One region of the Leifsonia sp. Root1293 genome, then DNA from elsewhere that is predicted to be linked to it. Evidence: predicted binding sites of a transcription regulator. Region 1 holds the regulator's gene; each other region holds the start of a gene.
The links. The regulator HspR, encoded in region 1, represses chaperone genes until heat shock. The targets are predictions, from matches to a motif close to AAGTTGAGTCNNNNNGACTCAACTT.
Positions count from the first base shown of each region.

Region 2: ASC59_RS15840 (ATP-dependent Clp protease ATP-binding subunit) is a predicted target of HspR. The motif match lies at 1,676-1,700, and genes of this name have one in related genera.
Region 3: ASC59_RS10910 (Hsp20/alpha crystallin family protein) is a predicted target of HspR. The motif match lies at 1,641-1,665, and genes of this name have one in related genera.

Region 1 covers NZ_LMEH01000002.1:117,789-121,058, reverse strand. Annotated here, with positions in the region: gene ASC59_RS12390 (nucleotide exchange factor GrpE) at 1-220, shown strand, start outside; gene ASC59_RS12385 (DnaJ C-terminal domain-containing protein) at 246-1,232, shown strand; gene ASC59_RS12380 (heat shock protein transcriptional repressor HspR) at 1,247-1,666, shown strand; gene ASC59_RS12375 (class I SAM-dependent methyltransferase) at 1,838-2,974, shown strand; gene ASC59_RS12370 (glycosyltransferase 87 family protein) at 2,946-3,270, opposite strand, start outside.
Region 2 covers NZ_LMEH01000002.1:850,825-854,094, reverse strand. Annotated here, with positions in the region: gene ASC59_RS15840 (ATP-dependent Clp protease ATP-binding subunit) at 1-1,659, opposite strand, end outside; gene ASC59_RS15835 (hypothetical protein) at 1,816-2,190, shown strand; gene ASC59_RS15830 (molybdopterin oxidoreductase family protein) at 2,291-3,270, shown strand, end outside.
Region 3 covers NZ_LMEH01000001.1:2,296,222-2,299,491, forward strand. Annotated here, with positions in the region: gene ASC59_RS10900 (alpha/beta fold hydrolase) at 1-579, opposite strand, end outside; gene ASC59_RS10905 (DUF3072 domain-containing protein) at 761-1,060, shown strand; gene ASC59_RS10910 (Hsp20/alpha crystallin family protein) at 1,160-1,603, opposite strand; gene ASC59_RS10915 (LacI family DNA-binding transcriptional regulator) at 1,760-2,797, opposite strand; gene ASC59_RS10920 (GH92 family glycosyl hydrolase) at 3,026-3,270, shown strand, end outside.

The DNA of each region.
Region 1 (3,270 bases):
GACCATCGCGTCGAAGCTGCGGACATCCGTCGAGCGACTCGGACTCACCCCATTCGGAACCGTCGGCGACCTGTTCGACCCGAACATCCACGAGGCGATCTTCCAGCAGCCGACCGACGAGGTGGAGACTGACACTGTCGCCGACGTCGTCGAGACCGGCTACTACCTGGGTTCCTCCATGCTTCGCGCGGCCAAGGTCGTCGTGAAGGTTCCGGCCTAGGCCCAGAACCTCAGAAGGGAGCCAGATGGCCAGCCAGGACTGGTTCGACAAGGACTTCTACAAGGTTCTCGGCGTCTCGAAGGATGTGACGCAGGCCGACCTGAAGAAGACCTACCGCAAGCTCGCCCGCAAGTACCACCCCGATTCCAACCCGGGGAACGCTGCGGCGGAGGCGAAGTTCAAGGAGATCAGCGAGGCGAACTCGGTGCTCTCCGACCCCGAGCAGCGCAAGGAGTACGACGCCGTGCGCGCGATGGGCGGCGGTGCCCGCTTCACAGCAGGAGGCGCCGGCGGTCAGGGTGGCTTCGAGGACGTCTTCGGCGGCATGTTCGGCGGTGGAGCGCGCGGTCAGCAGTACAGTCAGCAGACCCAGTTCGACGACCTGCTGGGCGGCATGTTCGGTGGTCAGGGTGGCCGGTTCGGACAGTCGACCGGCGGGTATCGCGGCTTCGGCGGCCCGACGCCCGGACGCGACGTCTCGGCGTCGACGACCCTGGACTTCCAGACGGCTGTCACGGGCGAGACCATCACCCTGCAGACATCGGCCGGTCGGGAGATCAAGGTCAAGATCCCGGCCGGTGTCTCCGACGGGCAGAAGATCCGGCTGCGCGGCAAGGGCGAGCCGTCGCCCGACGGCGGGGCGGCCGGTGACCTCATCCTCACGGTCGCCGTGCGCAAGCACCCCGTCTTCGAGCGCGACGGCCTCAACCTCCGCGTGACGGTGCCCGTGACCTTCGTGGAGGCCGCCCTCGGCGCCACGATCGAGGTGCCGACCCTCGGTGGGGACATCGTGAAGCTGCGCGTGGCTCCGGGAACCCCCGGCGGCCGTGTGCTGCGCGTGAAGGGTCGTGGCGTCTCCACGACGAAGGGCACGGGCGACCTTCTCGCCGTCGTGCAGATCGCCGTGCCGTCGCACCTCTCCAAGGAGGCGCAGGAGGCCGTCGAAGCTCTCGCCGCCGCTCTCCCCTCGGAGAATCCGCGTGACGAGTTGCTGGCGCGAGCCCGGGGTTGACGGGCGGTCTGCGGATGAATGAGCACAGCGCCATCTTCGGCATCTCGGTTGCCGCCGAGCTCGCCGGCATGCATCCGCAGACCCTGCGTCAGTACGACAGGCTCGGACTGGTGTCTCCGTCGCGCACCTCGGGCCAGTCACGTCGCTACTCGATGCACGATGTCGTCCAGCTGCGCGAGATCGCCCGGCTGAGCGCCGAGGGAGTGAGCCTCGAGGGCATCAAGCGGGTGCTCGAACTGGAGAACCAGGTCGTCACCCTCACCGAACGGGTGCACGAACTCGAAGCGGCACTCGCCGATGAGATGCTCCAGCGTCCGGGGCGTCGGGTGTTCGCCGCGGGGTCGAAGGGCGACGTCATCTCGTTGAAGGCCGGAACCCGCGTGCGGCGCTCCACCCAACTCGTGGTCTGGCGGCCGCTGGAGCAGAGCGAGTAGTCCCGCGAGCGCAGCGAGCAGGCGGGCCCCGCTGATCGAGTAGCCCGCGAGCGAAGCGAGCAGGCGTATCGAGATCACTCCGCGAATCCGAACGGTGGTCTCGATACGTGACCTCGCTCCGCTCGGGCACTACTCGACCAGCGGGAGCGCTCGGGCGCGTAGCCTTGGCACATGTTCGAGTTCGAGTCCCTCCGCCGGTTCCCCGACGTCGAGGCGCCGAACCTGTTCGCCTCCGACGCGGCCGACAGGCTCATCATCGACGAGGCCGGCCCGGCGCTGCTCGACGCAGCACCCGGATCCGTCGTGGTCATCGGCGACGACTACGGAGCGCTCACCCTCGGTGCCGCGGCGCTCTACGAGGTGACGGGCATCCGCACCCACCAGGATGACCTCTCGGGCGAACTGGCTCTGGCCAACAACGCGACCGCCGCCGACCTCGCCGACGTCTACTCCGCGCACGGACTCGACGAGCAGCTGCTGAGCGGCGCCTCCATCGTGCTGCTGCGGCTGCCGCGCGGCCTCGACGCCCTCGACGAGATCGCGGAGGCCATCGCGCGCTTCGCCGAACCCGACGTGCGCGTCGTGGCCGGCGGTCGCCTCAAGCACATGACACCCGCGCAGAACGATGTGCTGCTGCGCCATTTCGGCCGCGTCGACGTGAGTCTCGCGCGCCAGAAGTCGCGCGTGCTGCTCGCCACGGAGCTCCGCCGGAGCGCCGAGGGCACCCCGCCGGCGCCGCCCCGCTGGCCGCGCCGCAGTCACGACGACGCCCTCGACCTCGAGATCGTGGCCCACGCTGCCGCCTTCGCCGGGGCATCCGTCGACATGGGAACGCGGATGCTGCTCGGCCACCTGGGTCAGGCTGCACCGGATGCCACGAGCGTGATCGACCTCGGATGCGGCACGGGGGTGCTGGGCACAGCGCTGGCGCTCCGCCGCCCCGAAATCCGTGTCATCGCGACCGACCAGTCCTCGGCTGCCGTGGCATCGACCCGCGAGACCGCAGAGGCCAACGGCGTCGCCGACCGCGTTAGCGTCGTGCGCGACGACGGGCTCAGCCGGCAGGCCGATGCCAGCGCCGAGTTCATCGTGCTCAACCCGCCGTTCCACATCGGCGCCACAGTGCACACCGGCCTCGCGCACAAGCTGTTCGCCGACGCCGGACGAGTGCTGGCGCCCGGGGGCGAGCTCTGGACGGTCTGGAACACGCACCTCGGCTATCGATCGGCGCTCACCAGCCTCGTCGGGCCCACCCGTCAGGTGGCGCGCAACGACAAGTTCACCGTGACGGTCTCGACCCGCCTGTGACCCTGCCTGTTCGGGTCGCGTCGAGACGGGGCCTGGCGACTCGGGGCTCAGTGACACGGGCTTCAGCGACACCGGCCTCAGTGACACCGCCCGCCCTGCCGATGCGCCAGAGCTCCCTCACGGTCCATCCGAGCAGCACGACGAGCAGCAGGTTGCGCACGCCGAGCACGGACGCGGCCCACGGATCCAGATCGATGAGCTCGAGGTAGAACAGCGGGAACACCAGTGTGGTGGCAGCGGCGATCACCGTCAGCAGGACGGCCGGAACCCTCCAGGCTCGTCCGAGCTGTGCGATG
Region 2 (3,270 bases), 730 kb from region 1:
GTTCTGTCCGATGACGCGCGAGTGCAGCTCGGTCTCGAGCACGGCCAGACGGTCGCGCTCGCCCTCGGTGAGGCGGTTGACCGGGATGCCGGTCGCCCGTGAGATGACCGCCGCGATCTCGGCCTCGTCGATGACGGCGCTCGCAGACGCCCGTACGGAGTCGGCAGCAGAGGCGACCTCGTCGAGCTTGACCTGCACTGCCGAGATCTCGTCGCGGATCCGCGACGCCTCCTCGTAGTGCTCAGCGCTCACGGCCGAGTTCTTCGACGCCTCGAGCTCGGCGAGCCGGGCCTGGAGGGCGGACACGTCGACCTTCGCCCCGAGGCGCAGGCGCAGACGCGCTCCGGCCTGGTCGATGAGGTCGATCGCCTTGTCGGGCAGCACCCGGTCGGTGAGGTAGCGCGCCGAGAGCTCGACCGATGCGCGCAGGGCGGCATCCGTGTAGCTCACAGCATGGTGCTCCTCGTAGGCCGGCTTGAGCCCGTGCATGATGAGCACGGCATCCTCGATGGACGGCTCGCCAACCCGCACCGGCTGGAAGCGGCGCTCGAGGGCCGGGTCCTTCTCGATGGTGCGGTACTCCTTCAGCGTGGTCGCACCGATGAGGTGCAGCTCTCCACGCGCGAGGCGGGGCTTCAGGATGTTGCCTGCGTCCATGCCTTCGCCCGCTCCACCGGCTCCGACCACGCTGTGCACCTCGTCGATGAACACGATGATCTCGGTCTTGTGGGCCGCGATCTCGTCCATGGTCTTGGTGAGGCGCTCCTCGAAGTCACCGCGGTAGCGGGTTCCTGCCAGCATCGCGGGCAGGTCGAGGGAGATGACGCGCTTGTCGCGCAGCTGCTCGGGAACACTGCCCTCGACGATCGCGCTGGCGAGACCCTCGACGATCGCGGTCTTGCCGACGCCGGCCTCGCCGACCAGCACGGGGTTGTTCTTGGTACGACGGCTGAGGATCTCGATGGTCTGCTCGATCTCGTCTGAGCGCCCGATCACGGGGTCGAGCTCCCCACCCTCGGCGAGGGCGGTGAGGTCGGTGCCGAACTTGTCGAGCATCGGGGTGTCGGACTCCGCGGCCGCGCCACCCTCGGCATCCGTGCCGTCGAAGCCGGTCTCGTCTCCGACGGTCTCGCGCATGCCCTGGGTGAGGGCATCGGCGGTGACGCCGGCGTTCGCCAGCACCTGGCCGGCGGGCGTGTCCTGGTTGAGCACGAGCGCGAAGAACAGGTGCTCCGGCTCGATGTAGGTGGACCCTGAGGCGCGAGCCACCTGGTAGGCGTGGAACAGGGCGCGCTGGGCCGAGTTCGTGATGGTCGCCGCGTTGACGGATGCCTCACCCGACGCCTGCGGCAGCCGCTTCTCGGCGGCCGTGGCGATGGCGGATGGGTCGACTCCGAGCCGCCTGACGGCGTCCTTGGCGGCATCCTCCGCGATGATGATGCGCAGGATGTGGAGTGCGTCGAGCTCGTTCTGGCCGCGCTCGAGCGCGAACCGACCTGCCTGCTGCAGGATCTCCTGCGTGCGCGCGGTCAGGAACCGGCTCAGGTCGATCGATCGAGGCGTGTTCGCGCGGGCGCGCTCGCCATCGAGGTAGCGGGCCAGGAACTCGTCGAACGAGTTGCCGGAATCGCCGTTCTGGGGTGTGAAATCGTCGGGCACGGGACCTCCTGGATGAAACTTGAGTGCCTTGCACTCAACTTCAACGCGGAGGGGGCGTGGGTATTCCCGCATCATTCGAGATTGCTCGGCGACGCGGGAATCGACGCGGACGGGGACCTGCGCGAGGCATCTCCCGCCCGCCCATAGGATCGCCCCATGCCCGCTGCCGCCATCGCCCTCTGCGTCATCCTCGGTGCGCTCGCCGTGTTCCAGCTCGCCTTGATCCTCGGTGCGCCCATCGGTCGCTTCGCCTGGGGCGGACAGCACCGAGTACTCCCCGCGAAGCTGCGCATCGGCAGCGCTGTGGCCATCGTCATCTACGCGGTGATCGGCATCCTGGCGCTGGATCGCGCCTCCGTCGTCGATGTCGTTCCCGACGTGGTGTCGACCATCGGCATGTGGGTGGCGTTCGGCTACTTCGTGCTGGGAATCCCGATGAACGCGATCTCGCGCAGCAGGCCGGAGCGCTTCACCATGACACCGGTCGTGGCGGTGCTCGCTGTCCTCAGCCTCCTCGTCGCCCTGGGCTGACGCAACAGGGTTCGCACGCGACCGGGCGCCCATCTCAGGGAAACGAGCCCGCGAATGCAAGCCCCTTCTCGCCGTGTGGAGGCGAGCGTAGCTTCGCGCCATGAGGATCGATGAACGCGCCCACGCCCGATGTGCAGCAGAGACCGACCGCACGACGGACGTCTGGGGTCGGCGCACGCCGCACGACATCCTGACGAGCTGGCCCGTGCGCGTCGACACCCAGTTCGCCGAGGGGATCGAGGAAGCGGATGTCGACCGCTGGGTGCAGTCGGCCTGCGTGCTGTGCAGCAACGGATGCGGCTGCGACATCGCCGTCAAGGACGGCCGCATGGTCGGCATCCGGGGCCGAGCCGATGACTCGATCAACAGGGGCAGGCTCGGACCGAAAGGTCTCCTCGCCAGCTGGCAGGGCATGGACAATCCGGATCGGCTGACCCAGCCGCTGATCCGCAGGAACGGCGAGCTGCAACCCGCGAGCTGGGACGAGGCGATGCAGGCCATCGTCGAGCGCAGCAGTTCGCTGCTGGAGAGCGCGGGCCCGCTCTCGCACGGCTTCTACACCAGCGGCCAGCTCTTCCTCGAGGAGTACTACGCACTCGCCGTCATCGGCAAGGCCGGCATCGGAACCCCGCACATGGACGGCAACACCAGGCTCTGCACTGCGACAGCGGCGACGGCCCTGAAGGAGACCTTCGGCGCCGACGGCCAGCCGGGCTGCTACGAGGACATCGACGACTGCGACGCCCTGTTCCTGTTCGGGCACAACATGGCGGCGACGCAGACGGTGCTCTGGGCCCGCGTGCTCGATCGACTCGACGGCGAGCACCCACCGAAGCTCGTGGTGGTCGACCCGCGGATGACGCCGGTCGCTCGCCGCGCCGACGTTCACCTGCCCGTGCTTCCCGGCACCAATCTGGCGCTCATGCACGCCCTCGTGAACGAGCTGCTGACGCACGGCTGGGTCGACGACGCCTTCATCGCCGAGCACACGATCGGGCTCGATGAGGTGCGCTCCGTCGTCGCGGAGTGGACTCCGGAACGTGCCGCAGAGACCTGCGGTGTGAGCGCGGACGACATCCG
Region 3 (3,270 bases), on a different contig from region 1:
CGTCGAGACCGCAGCCGTGAGGATGGCGTCGTAGACCGTGGACTGGGCCAGCGGAACGAGTGTTGCGAACATCGGGCTCGCCTTGATCTGCTCGACCATCGGCTCGGCCAACCCGATGCCCTCGAGCTGGAAGAGCGTGACCGCATCCTCCGGTCTGCCGTCGATGACCAGCGTCTGCAGTCGATCCGGCAGGTCGTCGGCCGGCTCGCCCTCGCCGAAGTGGAACGGCGGCTCCGACAGGAACAGGTGCCTGATCGGAACCCCCTGACCGGCTGCGAAGAGTGCGAGCACCGCTCCGGACGAGTGCCCGAGAACGGAGGCCTCGCCTCCGACTGCGCTGATCACGGCCGCGAGGTCTTCGGCTTCTCGCTCGGGCGCGTACGGCGTCGTGTCACCGCTGTCGCCGCGCGCCCGGCGATCGACCGTGACTCCCTGATAGCCCGCCGACGCGAGCGCCGCCGCCAGTGGCTCACCGGCCTCCGCCGTCGAGAAGGCTCCACCGACGATGAGCACGGGCGGCCCATCCCCGGTCGTGTTGAATGCGATCGGTGTGCCATCCGCTGACGTTGCGTGCTGCATGGGAACCATAAGACCACCACCCGCCGACACCGGCAAGAGGCGCGGCCCGCGGGAATCCCGTGCGCACTCTCCGAGCTGTTGTCAACCCGTCGTCCGTTACTCGGATGTCGCCGCCGATGGCGCCTACCATCGCCTCATGAACGACCAGAACTCGAACGAAGAGACCGTGACCGACCAGACCATGAGCGATCAGATCCCCAGCGCTCAGACCTCGAGCGAGCAGCTCGCGACAGACCCCGATGTCGCGGATTCCTCAGACCTCGCCGACACCCTGGGCGGCCGCGGCGATGACGACGCCAATCCGGCCAGCAAGGATCCGGCCGAGTGGGTGACCGGCGACGAGCCGATGACCGCCGCGCAGGCCAGCTACCTCGACACCCTGGCCCGCGAAGCCGGCGAGGAGCTGCCGACCGACCTCACGAAGGCGCAGGCATCCGTCGAGATCGAGAGACTGCAGCAGGCCACCGGCCGCGGTCAATAGGCGGCCTCGGCTGACGACGCAGAAGGTCCGCGCCCTCTGCAGGGCGCGGACCTTCACTTCTCTTCTCTGCTGTTCTCGACGCGTGCTCTTTTCGACGTGTCAGCTCGCGTTGCTCGACGCCGTCACCTCGTGTCCTGATGCAGCCATGTTGGACTGCACCGAGACCTTGCGCGGCTTCGCCCGCTCGGACACCGGGATGATGACGCTCAGCACGCCGTTGTCGTAGTGGGCGCTGATGTTCGACGAGTCGATGCCATCACCGATGGTGAGCTGGCGGAGGAACGAACCAGCGGGGCGCTCGTGGGCGAGCCACTGCACGTCGTCCCCGGTGCCCAGAGTGCGCTCGGCGCGCACCGTGAGCAGCTGGCCGTCGATGTCGACGTCGATCGACTCCGGATCGACGCCGGGCAGGTCGGCGGAGAGAACGTAGTGGTCGCCGTCGCGGTGCAGGTCGATCGGCATCAGCCGGGGTCCCTGACGGGAGTCGAGCATGCTCGCTGCGAGGCGGTCAAGGTCACGGAACGGGTCCCAGGTCATAGCCATGGTGTGCTCCTCTCGGATGTGTTCGACGATGAATCTGTAGTTGAGCCTCATCGACTCAACTACGAAAATATTAGCACTCGACGATGGAGAGTGCCAAGCAGCCGATGGCTGTGAAAATGGTGAAAATCGCCGGGATACAGCGCGCTTCTGCGCGCCTCAGCGAGCGCTGAACGGGCCCGGAATCTCCCCGGAGCCTCGCTCGATCAGGCGGGTCTCGAGCTGGATGTGCTGGGTCGGGCGGTCGTCGCCCGAGACCCTGCGCAGCAACAGTTCTGCGGCGAGCTGGCCCATGGCGGCCGGGTCCTGCGCGATCACGGTGATGCCGGGGTCGAGCACATCGCTGAGCTCGAAATCGTCGAAGCCGAGGAATGCCGGAAGGGGACGGATGCCGCGAGCCCTCAGGTGGCGAAGCAGCAGCACGCTCCACCGGTTGTTGCCCGCGAAGATCGCCGTGGGCGGGTCGTCCAGGTCGAGCACCGCGTCGATCACCACGGCGTTCGCGTCTGCGTGCGGAACCGCCATCACGATGAGCTCGTCGTCGACCTCGACGTCGGCGGCCGCCAAGGCGTCGCGGTAGCCGGCGAGGCGTTCCGTGGCGGTGTAGACCGAGGCAGCATCCCCGAAGAATGCGATGCGGCGATGACCGTGGGCGAGGAGATGGGCAGCGCCTCGGGCGGCGCCTCCACGATTCTCAGCGAGCACGGTGTCGGCACGGATGCCGGGAACCGGCCTGTCGACGAAGACCATCGAGCAGCCGGCATCGAGCTCGGCCTGCAGGAACGCCGGATCGGTGCCGCGGGCGGGTGCGATGATGAGTCCGTCGGCGCCACGTGACGAGAAGGACTCGATGATGCGTCGAGAGCGCGCTGCATCCTCGGCTGATGACGCCGACAGCAGCAGGTAGTCCTGGGCCAGCGCCACGTCTTCGACGGCGCGCGTGAGCACCGAGTAGAACGGGTCAGCCACGTCTTCGAGCACGAGCCCGATGGTGGCTGTGGTGCCCTGCCGCAACTGTCGCGCGAACTCATTGCGACGGAAGCCGAGCTGTTCGATCGCCGCCTGCACGGTCTCGAGAGTTTCGGCGCTCACGTAGCCGACGCCGTTCACCACCCGCGACACCGTTTTCAGGCTCACGCCCGACGCGGCGGCGACGTCGCTCATGGTCGCTCGGGAGCGATGGGGTGTCGACGTCATCCCGTCAGGATAGCGGGCACGATCCGCCATAGGACAGCGTTGACATACGAACGCGCTCATTCCCGCGCATTCGCACGTCGAGAACCGCGATGGAACGGAAGAATGGACCCTTCTTGTCCCCCGAATCGGTAGGACAACGTTGACATACCCGACGATTCCTCGCTAGGTTTTCGCAGGGATGCCCCTCGCGTATCCGATTCCAGCCATTTCAGTGTCGAAAGGCCCCGCATGCCGGAGCGCACCACCCGCAGCCTCACCGCCGCGATCACCACCACCACCACATCAACTCGGCGCTCGATGCCCGGCCTCCTGCGCCGCATCACTGCGCCGCTCCTGGCAGGCGCCCTGGTGGCCGCAGCCATCCCGCTGGCTGTGGCGTCGCCGGCCGCAGCGGCCACGGCTACCGCCGCAGCGGCAGCAGCATCCGGTGCCGACGACTGGTCGACGTCGTTCGAGCCGGGCGAGGCCGTCGC